2 regions of the Amycolatopsis sp. NPDC104819 genome follow, and region 2 is predicted to be linked to the other one. Evidence: predicted binding sites of a transcription regulator. Region 2 holds the regulator's gene; the other holds the start of a gene.
The links. Region 2 encodes HspR, which represses chaperone genes until heat shock. Its sites were predicted from a motif close to ANNTTGAGTNNNNNNNACTCAANNT; they were not measured.
Positions count from the first base shown of each region.

Region 1 (7,081 bases), on a different contig from region 2:
CTGGCCGGCTCCCAGCCGGCGGCCGTCCTCGACGCCCTGCTCACCCGATGGGATGAACATCTGCGCGCGGTCGCCGAGCACGGTGACACCGAGACCGCGGCGGTCGTGCCGCGCGCCAGCCGCGACGCCGCCGGCGCGCGCGAGATGCTGCACCACGGCTTCGCGCCGCTGCGCGTGATCGCCGTCCGCCCGGCCGAGCGGCTGGTCCCGGCGGGCGAGCGCGGCACCCCCGGCGTCAAGATCCGCCGGGCCGGGCCGGACGACCTCGAAACCGCCGTCGCGCTCGGCATGGAGCTGCACTCCTACGACGCCCAGTACGGCACGGTGAACTGGCGTGAGGGCGTCGAGGACATCCTGGCCAAGGACCTCGCCGAGCAGCTGAACCGGCCGGAGCCCGCGGTGTGGATCGCGGAGCTGTACGGCCGCCCGCTCGGCATGGTGAACGTCCAGCACCCCGGCGAGACCGGCTGGATCAGCGACCGCGTGGCCGCGACCCGCGTCGGTTACCTCTCCTCGCTCGCCGTCGCGGAGGCCGCGCGGTCCTCCGGCGTCGGCACCGCGCTGGCCGCCCACGCCCACCAGGTGCTGGACGAGGAGGGCGCCGACGTCGTCCTCCTGCACCACGCGGCGGCGAACCCGCTTTCGACGCCGTTCTGGTACGCGCAGGGCTACCGCCCGCTCTGGACGTACTGGCAGCGTCGACCAGCCGTTCGGTGAACGACTGGCGGATCCCCGCGGACACCCGCTCTTTGTAGGCTGGCCACCAGGATGAGGGAGTGGGAGCCGAAGTGACCGATCAGCGGGATTCCGCGCCCAGAGCGCCCGAAGGCGTCGACACGGAGAAGCCGTCGGCGGCCCGGATCTACGACTGGTACCTCGGCGGTACCCAGAACTGGGCCGTGGACCGCGAGTTCGGCCGGCGCGTGGAGCAGCAGTGGCCGCTCGTGCGCCCCGGGTCGAAGCAGAACCGCGAGTTCATGAACCGCGCGGTGCGGGCGGCGCTGCGGGCCGGGATCCGGCAGTTCGTCGACCTCGGCTCCGGCGTCCCGACGGCCGGCAACGTGCACGAGGTCGTCGAGGCGGAACTGCCCGACGAGCACGACGCGACGGTCGTCTACGTCGACTACGAGCCGGTCGCCGTCGCGCACGCGACGCTGATCCTCGAAGAGGAGGTGGCGACCGACTGGGCCGGCATCGTCCAGGCGGACATGCGGGACGCGAAGGCCGTGCTGCGTGCCGCGGAGACGAAGCGGCTGATCGACTTCTCCAAGCCGGTCTGCCTGATCATGGCGGCGGTGCTGCACTTCGTCGGGCCGGACGACGACCCGCACGGCCTGCTGGCGGACTACCGGAACGCGCTCGCGCCGGGCAGCTGGCTGGCGCTTTCGCAGATGAGCGAGGGTGACGGGAGCGGCGAGTACCTGGCGGGCCTGCGCTGGTTCGTCGAGCAGTACCGGAAGACGAGCAACCCGGTCTGGCTGCGCGACCGCGAGGAGATCGAGCCGCTGTTCGGCGACTGGCCGCTGCTCGAGCCGGGCATCGTGCACCTGCCGGACTGGCGGCCCGACCGGAAGCTGAACGCGCTCGAGGCGGAAGCGCGGCCGTACGCCTGGTGCGGCATCGCGGAGAAGCCCGGCGGATGAGCGAAACCGCGCCGATCGCCCCGGCCGGGGTGGACACCGACAAGCCGTCCGCGGCCCGGGTCTACGACTGGTACCTGGGCGGGAACCACCACTGGGCGGTGGACCGCGAGTTCGGCCGCCGCGTCGAGAAGGTGTGGCCGCTGATCCGGCCGATCTCCCGGCAGAACCGGGCGTTCATGAACCGCGTCGTCGCGGCCGCGATGGACGCCGGGGTCCGCCAGTTCGTCGACCTCGGCTCCGGGGTGCCGACGGCGGGGAACGTGCACGAGATCGTCCGCGACCTGCTGCCGTCCGGCGAGCGGGCTTCGGTCGTCTACGTCGACTACGAACCGGTGGCGGCCGCGCATTCGCGGCTGATCCTGGAGCGCGAGGGCGCGTCGGACTGGGCCGGGCTCGTCGAGCGGGACATCCGGCGGCCGAAGGAGATCTTCGCCGACCCGGCAACGTCGTCATTGATCGACTGGTCACGGCCGGTGTGCCTGCTGATGATCACGGTGATGCACTTCGTCGGCCCGTCCGACGACCCGGCGGGGCTGATGGCGGAGTACCGCTCAAAGCTCGCACCGGGCAGCTGGCTGGCGCTGACGCACGGCACCTGCCGCGACGACGCGCCGCCGGACCGCGCGGCCGAGGTGCACCGGTTCATCGACGCCTACCGCGACACGTCGAACCCGGCGTGGCTGCGTTCGGCCGACGAACTGCTGCCCTGGTTCGGCGGCTGGCCGCTGCTGCCGCCGGGGATGACCTCGTTGCCGGACTGGCGCCCCGACGAGCGTCCGACGGTCCTGGATTTCGAAACCCGGCCGTTCGCGTGGTGCGCCGTCGCACGCCGCCCGGCCCGCTGAACTGCGCTTTCCCTGATCGCTGTGGGCGAACGCACCATCGGAAACAAACACACCCATCGGAGAGTTGAGCTAGGCAGACTCAACTACCCGAGGAGTGCACATGACCGACACCCGCCTCCTGCCCGTGCTCCCGCTCGATGACGACGTCGTGCTGCCGGGCATGGTCGTCCCGCTCGACCTCACCGACACCGAGACGCGGGCCGCGGTGGAGTCCGCCCAGGCCAAGACGCCGAGCCAGGCGTCGTTCCCCGGCATCCGGTCGGCCGCGGCCACCAAGGCCGAGGTTCTGATCGTGCCGCGCGTCCACGGTGAGTACGCCGAGTACGGCACCGTCGCGACCGTCGAGCGCATCGGGCGTGTGCCCGGTGGCAAGGCCGCCGTCCTGCTGCGCGGCACGAGCCGCGCGCTCGTCGGCCGGATCGCCGACGGACCCGGCGCCGCCCGCTGGGTGCACGCCGAGGACGCCCCCGAAACCACCGACGACCGGACCGCGCCGCTCGCGGCCGAGTACAAGGCCGTCGTCATCTCGATCCTGCAGCAGCGCGGCGGCTGGCAGCTGATGGACGCCGTCCAGCAGGTCGAGGACCCGTCCGCGGTCGCCGACCTGTCCGGCAACGCGCCGTACCTCGACACCGACCAGAAGGTCGAGCTGCTCACCACGCTGGACGTCACCGCGCGCCTGGAGAAGGCGCTCGAGTGGAGCAAGGAACACCTGGCCGAGCTGGAAGTCACCGAGACGATCCGCAAGGACGTCTCCGAGGGCATGGAGAAGCAGCAGAAGGAGTTCCTGCTGCGCCGCCAGCTCGAGGCGATCCGCAAGGAGCTGGGCGAGCTCGACGGCTCCACCGACGACACGGACTACCGCGCCCGCGTCGAAGGCGCCGAGCTGCCCGACGCCGTGAAGAAGGCCGCGCTGGCCGAGGTGGACAAGCTGGACCGGACGTCCGAGCAGTCCCCCGAGGGCGGCTGGATCCGCACCTGGCTGGACACCGTCCTGGAGCTGCCCTGGAACGAGCGCACCGAGGACGTCTACGACATCGCCGCGGCGCGGGCGGTGCTCGACGCCGACCACGCCGGCCTCGACGACGTCAAGGAACGCATCATCGAGTACTTGGCCGTGCGCAAGCGCCGTGCCGAATCGGGTCTCGGCCCGGTCGGTGGCCGGCGTTCCGGCGCGGTGCTCGCCCTCGCGGGCCCTCCCGGGGTCGGCAAGACGTCGCTGGGTGAGTCCGTCGCGAAGGCCATGGGCCGCAAGTTCGTCCGCGTCGCCCTGGGTGGCATCCGCGACGAGGCGGAGATCCGCGGCCACCGCCGCACCTACGTCGGCGCGCTGCCCGGCCGGATCGTCCGCGCCATCAAGGAAGCCGGCTCGATGAACCCGGTCGTGCTGCTCGACGAGATCGACAAGGTCGGCGCCGACTACCGCGGCGACCCGACGGCGGCGCTGCTCGAAGTGCTGGACCCGGAGCAGAACCACACGTTCCGCGACCACTACCTCGAGGTCGAGCTGGACCTGTCCGACGTCGTGTTCCTGGCGACGGCCAACGCGCTCGAGACCATCCCCGGCCCGCTGCTGGACCGCATGGAGCTCGTCACGCTGGACGGCTACACCGAGCACGAGAAGGTCACCATCGCCCGCGACCACCTGCTCCCCCGGGAGCTGGAGCGCGCCGGCCTGGGCACAGCCGACGTCTCGTTGACGGACGCCGCGTTCAGCCGGATCGCCGCCGAGTACACCCGTGAGGCGGGCGTGCGCGACGCGAACCGCACGATCGCGAAGGTGCTGCGGAAGATCGCGACCAAGGTGGCGCTGGACGAGGTGGCCCTGCCGCTCACGGTGGATTCCCCGGACCTGGAGACCTACCTGGGCCGCCCGCGGCACCTGCCGGAGTCGTCGCTGCCCGCGTCGACCCAGCGGACCGCGACCCCGGGTGTGGCCACGGGCCTGGCGGTGACCGGCGCCGGCGGTGACGTCCTCTACATCGAGGCGTCGCTGGCGGACAAGGAGTCCGGCGCGTCCGGGCTGCAGCTGACCGGCCAGCTCGGTGACGTCATGAAGGAGTCCGTCCAGATCGCGCTGTCCTACCTGCGCTCGCACGGCGCGGAGCTGGAGCTGCCGGTGGGCGACCTGCGCGAGCGGGGCATCCACGTGCACGTCCCGGCGGGCGCGGTCCCGAAGGACGGGCCGTCGGCGGGCGTCACGATGACGACGGCGCTGGCGTCGCTGCTCTCGGGCCGTGTGGTCCGGGCGGACGTCGCGATGACCGGTGAGGTGTCCCTGACCGGACGCGTCCTGCCGATCGGCGGTGTCAAGCAGAAGCTGCTGGCGGCCCACCGGGCCGGGATGAAGACGGTGATCATCCCGCAGCGCAACGAGCCGGACCTCGACGACGTCCCGGCCGAGGTGCTGTCCCAGCTGGACGTGCACGCGGTGGCCAACGTCCGCGAGGTCCTCGACCTCGCCCTGACCCCGGCTTCGACGCCGGTTTCCCAGGCGGCGTAACCCCGAGCGCCGCCGCCCCCGGACGGCCGGTTTCCCCACCCCCAGGGAAACCGGCCGTTCTTCCGTTCCGGGGTCAGAGCCGCCGCGCGGCGACGAGGTACCCGGTGCCGAGGCGGCCCGCGGCGCCGCGGGCCACGGTGGACTCCGGCCGCGCGCGCCACCGGCGGTCCCAGCGCCGGACGACCCGGTCGAGCGGCGGCACCAGCGCGGTGACGTCGTAGAACAGCGTGTCCTCCGGTTGCAGGCCGGCCTGCCACAGTTCGTGGTGCAGCCGCCGGGTCGGCAGCGCCTGGATTCCGGTGCGGCGCGCGCCGTGTTTTTGCGGGACTCTCAGCGCGTGCTCGAGGCCGCCGAGAACGCGGCGCGCCGGCCAGTACAGGCCCCATTCGAACAGCCGGTAGGGGCTGCGCGGGTTGAGCATCGTGACGACCACGAGCCCACCGGGCCGCACCACCCGCGCGATTTCCGTCAACGCCGTGCCGATGTCGACGTACTCGAGCACGCCCATCGCGAGCGCGATGTCGAAAACGCCGTCGGGGAACGGCATTTCTTCGATGTCCCCGACGGCAAAACCGGCCGCTTCCCGCACGCGCCGTCGTCCGGCGTCGACCATCGCGGCGGACCGGTCGCACCCGGTGACGGCGAAGTCCCCGGGCCGGTCGTCGACCAGGTGCCGCACCATCATCCCCGGCCCGCAGCCGACGTCGAGGAGCTTCCCGTCGGCGCACCGCCGCAGCACCTGGTCGACGGCGTGCATGCGGGAGTGGTGATATCGGGCGGTGGGCCCCCATCCGGAGTAGGAGTCGGCGTAGTCGGCGACGAGCTGGGCGTCGGCGTACTGGACCTGCACGAGCTGTTCACGCATCGGACGTTCGAGCGTGCCGGGAACGGGCATGTTCGCCTCCATCGATCGGACCTCTGCCACCCAGCTGGGTCGAGCGGGCCGAGAAGGCTGTTACGGATTCCCGCTCGATTTCGAAATTAGGGCCGTACCTACGAATGAATCTTCCACCGTTTCGCCGCAGAATTGCCGCCGAATCGCGGCTTTAATCGACACGAGGCATTTATTGGACAATTCGAACATCTGGTTGTACAGCGGGGAAACCACCGGCAAACATTCGTGTCCGGTATACAAGGAAACGGCCCCGCGACCGGAGTAACGGTCGCGGGGCCGTGCCCACTGTGGGTGGCGGGTGAGGGATTCGAACCCCCGTAGGCGTAAGCCAACTGGTTTACAGCCAGTCCCCTTTGGCCACTCGGGTAACCCGCCCAGGCCGGTCGTACCGGCCGGAGAGAAGCTTACCCAACGCCTCTCGGCGGGGGTCAACCGGGATGCCCGTCCCGTGGTGGGGGCTAGGCTGGGTGCCCCTGACAAGCGAGTACGAGGTGTGAGGACACGTGGCGGATCCCTCTTTCGACGTCGTGAGCAAGGTCGACCGCCAGGAGGTGGACAACGCGCTGAACCAGGCGAGCAAGGAGCTGGGCACGCGGTTCGACTTCCGCGGCACGGGCACGACGATCAACTGGTCGGGCGAGGAGGCGATCGCGATCGAGTCCGAGACCGAGGAGCGCGCCCTGGCCGCGGTCGAGGTCTTCAAGGAGAAGCTGATCAAGCGCAGCATCTCCCTGAAGGCGTTCGAAGCGGACGAGCCGGCCCTCTCGGGCAAGATCTACAAGATCGGCGGCAAGATCCTGCAGGGCATCGCCTCGGACAAGGCGAAGCAGATCGCCAAGTTCATCCGCGACGAGGGGCCGAAGGGCGTGCAGGCCCAGATCCAGGGTGACCAGCTGCGGGTGTCGGGCAAGAAGAAGGACCAGCTGCAGGACGTGATCGCCTTGCTGAAGGGCAAGGACTTCGAGATCGCCCTGCAGTTCACCAACTACCGGTGACACCCTGCGGGCACCCGGCCCCCGGGTGCCCGCAGGCGTGACGCGTCATCACCACGGGCGCCGGGCGGCGCCTCCCTCCAGGGCGAACGCCTCGAACGGCCACGAGGCCGTCCCCTCGGCCACGAGCGCGCCGGTGGGCAGGAGCGCGAACTTCGGGACCTCACGCACGGTCGCCACGTGGAACTCCCACGCCGTCCAAG
Region 1 covers NZ_JBVJON010000003.1:613,116-620,196, forward strand. Annotated here, with positions in the region: gene ACZ63E_RS12175 (GNAT family N-acetyltransferase) at 1-717, shown strand, start outside; gene ACZ63E_RS12180 (SAM-dependent methyltransferase) at 789-1,643, shown strand; gene ACZ63E_RS12185 (SAM-dependent methyltransferase) at 1,640-2,488, shown strand; gene lon (endopeptidase La) at 2,589-4,991, shown strand; gene ACZ63E_RS12195 (class I SAM-dependent methyltransferase) at 5,065-5,886, opposite strand; tRNA gene ACZ63E_RS12200 (tRNA-Tyr) at 6,179-6,261, opposite strand; gene ACZ63E_RS12205 (YajQ family cyclic di-GMP-binding protein) at 6,390-6,881, shown strand; gene ACZ63E_RS12210 (toll/interleukin-1 receptor domain-containing protein) at 6,930-7,081, opposite strand, start outside.
Region 1: a site for HspR is predicted at 2,550-2,574, ahead of lon (endopeptidase La). Genes of this name have one in related genera too.

Region 2 (7,081 bases):
CGCGACCTCGGGTGACAACCACCTCGGTGGCGACGACTGGGACGAGCGCATCGTCAAGTGGCTGGTCGACAAGTTCAAGGCCACGAACGGCATCGACCTGACCAAGGACAAGATGGCGCTGCAGCGCATCCGCGAGGCGGCGGAGAAGGCGAAGATCGAGCTGTCCAGCTCGAACTCGGCCGGCATCAACCTGCCCTACATCACGGTCGACGCCGACAAGAACCCGCTGTTCCTCGACGAGCAGCTCTCGCGCGCCGAGTTCCAGAAGATCACCTCGGACCTGCTCGAGCGCACCCGGAACCCGTTCAACAACGTGATCCGCGACGCGAACATCGCCGTCGGCGACATCGACCACGTCGTGCTCGTCGGTGGTTCCACCCGCATGCCGGCCGTGTCCGAGCTGGTCAAGGAGCTGACCGGCGGCCGCGAGCCGAACAAGGGCGTGAACCCGGACGAGGTCGTCGCGGTCGGCGCGGCGCTGCAGGCCGGTGTGCTGAAGGGCGAGGTCAAGGACGTCCTGCTGCTGGACGTCACGCCGCTGTCGCTGGGCATCGAGACCAAGGGTGGCGTGTTCACCAAGCTCATCGAGCGCAACACCACGATCCCGACCAAGCGCTCGGAGATCTTCTCCACCGCGGACGACAACCAGCCGTCGGTGCAGATCCAGGTGTTCCAGGGTGAGCGTGAGATCGCGGCGCACAACAAGAAGCTCGGCATGTTCGAGCTGACCGGTCTCCCGCCCGCCCCGCGTGGCGTGCCGCAGATCGAGGTCACCTTCGACATCGACGCGAACGGCATCGTGCACGTCCTGGCCAAGGACCTCGGCACGAACAAGGAGCAGTCGATGACGATCACCGGTGGCTCCGCGCTGCCGAAGGACGACATCGAGCGGATGGTCAAGGACGCCGAGGCGCACGCCGAGGAAGACAAGACCCGCCGCGAAGAGGCCGAGACGCGCAACCAGGCCGAGACGCTGGTCTACCAGACCGAGAAGTTCCTCAAGGACAACGACGACAAGCTGCCCGAGGACCTCAAGGGCAAGGTCAAGTCCGCGATCGACGAGTCGAACGAGGCGCTCAAGGGCACCGACTCGGCGAAGATCCGCGAGTCGATCGAGAAGCTGAACACCGCTTCGCAGGAGCTGGGCACCGCCCTGTACGCCAACGCGAACGCCGACGCCGCCGCGGGTGCGGCCGGTGCTTCGGGCGCGGCCGGTGGCGACGCCGGTGCGGCCGGCGCGACGGGTGCCAAGGCCGATGACGTGGTGGACGCCGAGATCGTCGAAGAGGACGAAAAGAAGTGACCCACAGCTACGACGAATCCGAGAACCAGGGCCGCGGCCCCGAGGAGCCGGTGGTCGTGCGGGACCGGCGCCGGGTGGACCCCCAGACCGGGCAGGTCCGCCCGCCCGGTCCGGCCCACGCCGCGCCGGACCCCGACGAGGAGCCCGTGGAGCACGCGGGCCCCTCGCTGGGCGAGTCCATTGTGGACGACTCGGTCGCGGTGGTCTCCGGCGTGGAGAAGGAGCTGGCCGAGCGCACCGCCGACCTCCAGCGCCTGCAGGCCGAGTACGCCAACTACCGCAAGCGCGTCGAGCGTGACCGCGAGGCGGTCGTCCTCGGCGCGAAGGCGACGGTGGTGAACGACCTGCTGCCGCTGCTCGACGACCTCGAGCGGGCCGAGCAGCACGGTGACCTCACCGGGGCGTTCAAGGCCGTCGGCGACAAGCTGATCAGCGGGCTGCAGCGCGCGGGGCTCGAGTCGTTCGGCGCCGAGGGCGAGGCCTTCGACCCGAGCGTGCACGAAGCCGTGCAGCACAACACCTCGCCGGACGTGGCGGGCCCGACGGTCACCGTGGTCATGCGCCGCGGGTACCGCTTCGGGGACCGCGTGCTGCGGGCGGCGCTGGTCGGCGTGACCGACCACGAGCCCGGCGCGGCCCCGGTGGACCCGTCCGTCGGTGGCGAGCTGCCACTCGACGGGCGCCTCGATGACCAGCAGCAGTAAGCAGTATCCGGTTCCAGTGGGAGGAGGAGACGCCCGATGAGTGCGCGGGAATGGATCGGCAAGGACTTCTACCGTGAACTGGGCGTCTCCTCCGACGCCACAGCCGACGAGATCAAGAAGGCCTACCGGAAGCTGGCCAAGGAGAACCACCCGGACGCGAACGCCGGCAACGCGGAGGCGGAGCAGAAGTTCAAGGCCGTCTCCGAGGCGTACGGCGTGCTGTCCGACACGGCCAAGCGCAAGGAGTACGACGAGGCGCGGCGGCTGTTCGGCGGCGGCGGGGGCGGGGGCGGGTTCAACTTCCCCGGTGGCGGCGGCACCGGCAGCTTCGATGTCGGGGACATCTTCGGCCAGGCCGGCGCCGGCCAGCAGGGCGGTTTCGGCGGGCTCGGCGACATCCTCGGCGGGCTGTTCGGCCGCGGCCGGACGACGGCGGGCGCGACGGCGAACCGGCCCCAGCGCGGGGCCGACGTCGAAACGGACGTCCGGATCGACTTCACCGAGGCGGTCAAGGGCGCGACCCTGCCGCTGCGGCTGTCGAGCCCGGCGACCTGTTCGACGTGCGGCGGCAACGGCGCGAAGCCGGGCACCTCGCCGCGGACCTGTCCGACCTGTTCCGGGTCGGGGCTGGTCAGCCGCAGCCAGGGCGCGTTCGCGTTCTCGGAGCCGTGCCGCGACTGCCGTGGCCGCGGGCAGATCATCGACGACCCGTGCCCCGAGTGCGGCGGCGAAGGTGTCAGCACGCGGACCCGCACGCTGACCGTCCGGATCCCGTCGGGCGTCGACGACGACCAGCGGATCCGGCTGGCCGGCCAGGGCGAGCCGGGCCGGGGTGGCGCGCAGGCGGGCGACCTCTACGTCCGGGTGCACGTGGCTCCGCACGCGCTGTTCGGGCGCAAGGGGCTCGACCTGACGATCTCCGTGCCGGTGGACTTCACCGAGCTCACGCTCGGCACCACGATCACGGTGCCGACCCTCGAAGGCAAGGTCTCGCTCAAGGTGCCGCCGGGCACCGCGAGCGGGCGGGTGCTGCGCGTGCGCGGCAAGGGCATCGCCAAGCGTGACGGCGCGCAGGGTGACCTGCTCGTCACCCTCACCGCGGCGATTCCCGCCAAACTGGACGACAAGGCGCGCGAAGCTCTGCAGGCGTACGCCGAGGCGATGGCCGGGCACGACCCCCGGCCCGAGATCACTGAGCTGCTCGAAGGCAGGTGAGTGGGATGTTCGGCGGGATTCCCCAGGAGGGGGACGAAGAGACCCCGGTGTTCGTCATCTCGGTGGCGGCCCAGCTGGCGGGGATGCACGCGCAGACGTTGCGCACCTACGACCGGCAGGGCCTGGTGTCACCGGGCCGCACGTCCGGTGGCGGGCGGCGCTACTCGATGCGGGACATCGCGCTGCTGCGCGAAGTCCAGCGCCTGTCGCAGGAAGACGGCGTCAACCTGGCCGGCATCAAGCGCATCATCGAGCTGGAGAACCAGGTCGACGCGCTGCGGGCCCGCCTGCAGGAGCTGACCGAAGAACTGGCGGCGGCGTACGCGGCTGGGGAACAGGCCGCGGCGGCGGCGCACGCGTCCTACCGCCGGGACCTGGTTCCGCTGAACCCGCAGACCGCGATGGTGGTCTGGCGGCCGAAGCGCCGCTGACGTCCTGAGCACGCAAAGCCCTCCCCGGGTCTCCCAGGGGCCCGGCAAAGTCGGGGCGACGTGACCGGCGGGCCGCTGCGATGTCGTGAATGACTCATTCACCTCGTCAGAGGTCATGAATGAGTCATTCACGACCTTCCCGGGCCGCTACCGCAACGTCCGGTGTGGTGTACCTGGCCGTCCGCGCTGCGAGCTGACCGGCGAATCCGACTTCGCCGGAACCCTCCCCGGGTCTCCGGGGAGGGTTTTCGCGTTTCAGGCCTTGAAATTCAGCAGTTGCTGGACCTCGGCGGTCCGCGACTCGATGACGCGGCGGGCCAGGTCCCGGGCGTCGGCGTTGATCCCGCCGGCGGTGCCGTTCTCGGTCTGGGCCAGCTCGACCGCGCCCTGCTGCTGGCCGGTCAGCACGTCCAGGTACTTACGCGTGAAGTCCGTGTCGTTCGTGGACTTCAACGTGCCGACGAGGTCGGGCGCGGTCATCTTCATGCCGCCGTGGCCGGCGTGGACGTGCGGGTTCATGTCCATGCTTTCGGGCCGGTTCCAGGTGCGCAGCCAGCTCTTCATGTTGTCGACTTCGGTCTGCTGCGTCACCTCGATCGCCGCCGACAGCTCCTTCACCGGCGCCGGGAGCGGGCGCTGCTTCGCCAGCCGGACGATGTCGATGCCCTGCTGGTTCTGGGTGATCAGCATCTGCAGGAACATCACGTCGGCGTCGTTGAACTTCGCCGGGGTCCACGTCGCGCCGCTGCCGCAACCGGCCAGCAGCAGCGCGACGACGACCAGGACCAGCCTCACTGACGCTGCCAGAGGGCCGGGGTGCTCGGCGGCTCCCAGCCCGCGATCGCCGTGTGCGGCTGGAGGCAGCGGTAGCTCACGCCGTTGTACGTCACGACGTCACCGGCCTTGTACGCCGTGCCGGCCTTCCACGTTCCGCTCGACGGCGGGGTCGTCGTCGGGGGCGGGGTCGTGGTGGGCGGCGGGGTCGTGGTCGGGGGCGGCGTGGTGGTGGGCGGCGGGGTGCCGCCGCCACCGACCTGCAGGTCGATGCAGCTGTAGAAGGCGTTGGCCGTGTCGGAGATGTTCCAGATCGCCAGCACCTTCACCCGGCCGGAATACCCGGACAGGTTCACGGTGTGCTGCACAGTCGCGGGCGGCTGCTGGCCGTTGCCGTTGAACGACGCGACGAGCGTGTTGCCGACGTAGTACTCGTAGCTCTTCGTGGCGTGCCGGGCGGTGAACACCCAGTTGAACGTCACCGAAGAACCGACCGACTTGGCCGGCCACGGCTTCGACTCGTCGGCCAGCTCGGCGAACTGCGCCAGGCCGGCGTTGCAGCTGCGCAGGCCCTTGGGACCTTCGACGCTCTGCGGTTCGTAGACGATCTGCCCGCAGTTCGGCACCTTCCCGGCCGCGCAGTTGGCCTGGCGGCTGGGCGGGTCGGAGACGTACCCGTGGGCACTCGCGGAGGTGGCGGGGAGGACGACGACCAGCACCGGCGCGAGGATCGCACCGGCGGCGGCCGCGAAGAGCTTTCGCTTCAGGGTCATTTCGGCTCCTCGTGGGGGAACGGCGGTGTTCCGGAGGGAGGACGAACGAGCACGTCCGGGGAAGACGTGGTCTAGACCATAAGATGATTCGGGCACAACGGTCAATCAACTACCGCCATCCGGCGACTTCGGTAGCCCGCTCGGCTCAGTGCGAAGGTCGGGCCGGTTGCTGCAGGTGTTCGCCGAAGAAAGACGTCACTCGGCGCCATGCGTCCTCGGCTGCCTCGTGGTGGTAGGTGAATCCGACGACCTTGAGCAGCAGGTTCAGCGGCGGCTTGACCTCGAGCTTGTTGGCGAACCCGTGGCTGGCGCCGTCGTACTCCTTGACGTCGTGCGGGATCTCCCGCTCGGTCAGCGCGGTCTCCAGCTTGGCCGCGGCGCCGCGCAGCGAGAAGTCCTTCTTGCCGAAGCTGGCGACGATCGGGCAGGCGTCGTCGAGCACCGAGAGGTTCTTCGGGAGCTGCCCGTAGTACGGCGCCGACGCCTCGAAGCCGCGCGACGCCGCGACGAGCGCGAAGCCGCCGCCCATGCAGAACCCGGCGATGCCGATCCGGCCCGAAGAGTCCGGGCGCGCGGCCAGGAGCGCGCGCGACGCCTCGATGTCGTCGAACGTCCGGCCCTGGTTCGCGAACATGTCCGAGAACACCCGGCGCACGCACCGGCGGAAGCCGCCCCGCGCGTACAGATCCGGGCTGAGCGCCAGGTACCCCTCGCCGGCGAAGCGGTCGGTGATGTTCTTCGTGTCCTGGCTCAGCCCGAACGCGTCGTGGATGAGCACCACGCCCGGGTGCGGGCCCTCACCACCGGGCTCCGCCAGGTAACCGCGGATGGTGCCGTCCGAAACCGGAATAGTCGTCTCCATATAGCGACGATAGCGCGTTCAGTCCAAGGTGAACGGGTCGTAGGAGATGCGCTCGAGGTCGATCCCGGCGGTCAGCAGCTTCGCGATCGTCGCCTGGATCATCGGCGGTGACCCCGACACGAGGACGTCGTGGTTCTTCCACTTCCCGCGCTGGGTCACCGCGTGCGCGAGCGTGCCGCGGTCACCGCCGGTCACCGCGCCCTCCTCGGTGACCGGGGTGACGGTCAGCCACTTCGACACCGCGGAGATGCGCCGCAGGTCGTCCAGCGCGTAGAGGTCTTCCGGTCTTCGGCCGCCGAAGAAGAGGTGCACCGGCGGGTTCCGCTTCCAGTGCGCCAGGTCGTCGAGGATCGACACGAACGGGGTGACGCCGGTGCCGCCGGCGATCATCAGGAGCCGCCGCCGGGTGGTCGTCGGCCGGACGAAGAGGTTGCCCATCGCCGGGCCGAGGCGCCAGACGTCACCCGGTTTGGTGTGGTTGACGATGCTGCCGCTGACCCAGCCGCCGGGCACCGTGCGGATGTGGAAGCTCATCTGACCGTCGCCGCGCGGGGCGCCCGCCGGCGAGAGGTACCGCCACATGCGGGGGCGCTGCGGCACCTCGACGCTCACGTAGCTGCCGGCGCGGTACGGGAGCAGGCCCTCGGTCTGCACGCGCACCAGTGCGACGTCGCGGTTGAGCTTGCGGTGCTCCAGGACGGTGGCCGCCCACGCCGCCGGCCCGGTCTCCGCCTGGGCGGCCTCGCGCATGGTCTTGGCGATGATCCCGTACGCCGTGGTCCACGCGGACTCGACCTCCGGGGTCCACTTCTCCTTGAGGAACCGCTTGAGGGCGGCCAGCAGCGCGATCCCGACGGCGTCGTAGTGCCGGGCGACCACGGCGAACTTGCGGTGGTCGCGGCCCAGCTGGCCGAGGAAGGTGACCAGCTCGTCGGGCCGGTCGACCATCTGCACCACGTACACGATCGCGCGCAGCAGCCTGCTCCGCTGCGTCGTCATGGTGACCGGGAAAAGATCGC
Region 2 covers NZ_JBVJON010000001.1:380,940-388,020, forward strand. Annotated here, with positions in the region: gene dnaK (molecular chaperone DnaK) at 1-1,303, shown strand, start outside; gene grpE (nucleotide exchange factor GrpE) at 1,300-2,007, shown strand; gene dnaJ (molecular chaperone DnaJ) at 2,044-3,222, shown strand; gene ACZ63E_RS01855 (heat shock protein transcriptional repressor HspR) at 3,228-3,653, shown strand; gene ACZ63E_RS01860 (DUF305 domain-containing protein) at 3,909-4,448, opposite strand; gene ACZ63E_RS01865 (lytic polysaccharide monooxygenase) at 4,445-5,200, opposite strand; gene ACZ63E_RS01870 (dienelactone hydrolase family protein) at 5,346-6,062, opposite strand; gene ACZ63E_RS01875 (globin domain-containing protein) at 6,081-7,081, opposite strand, start outside.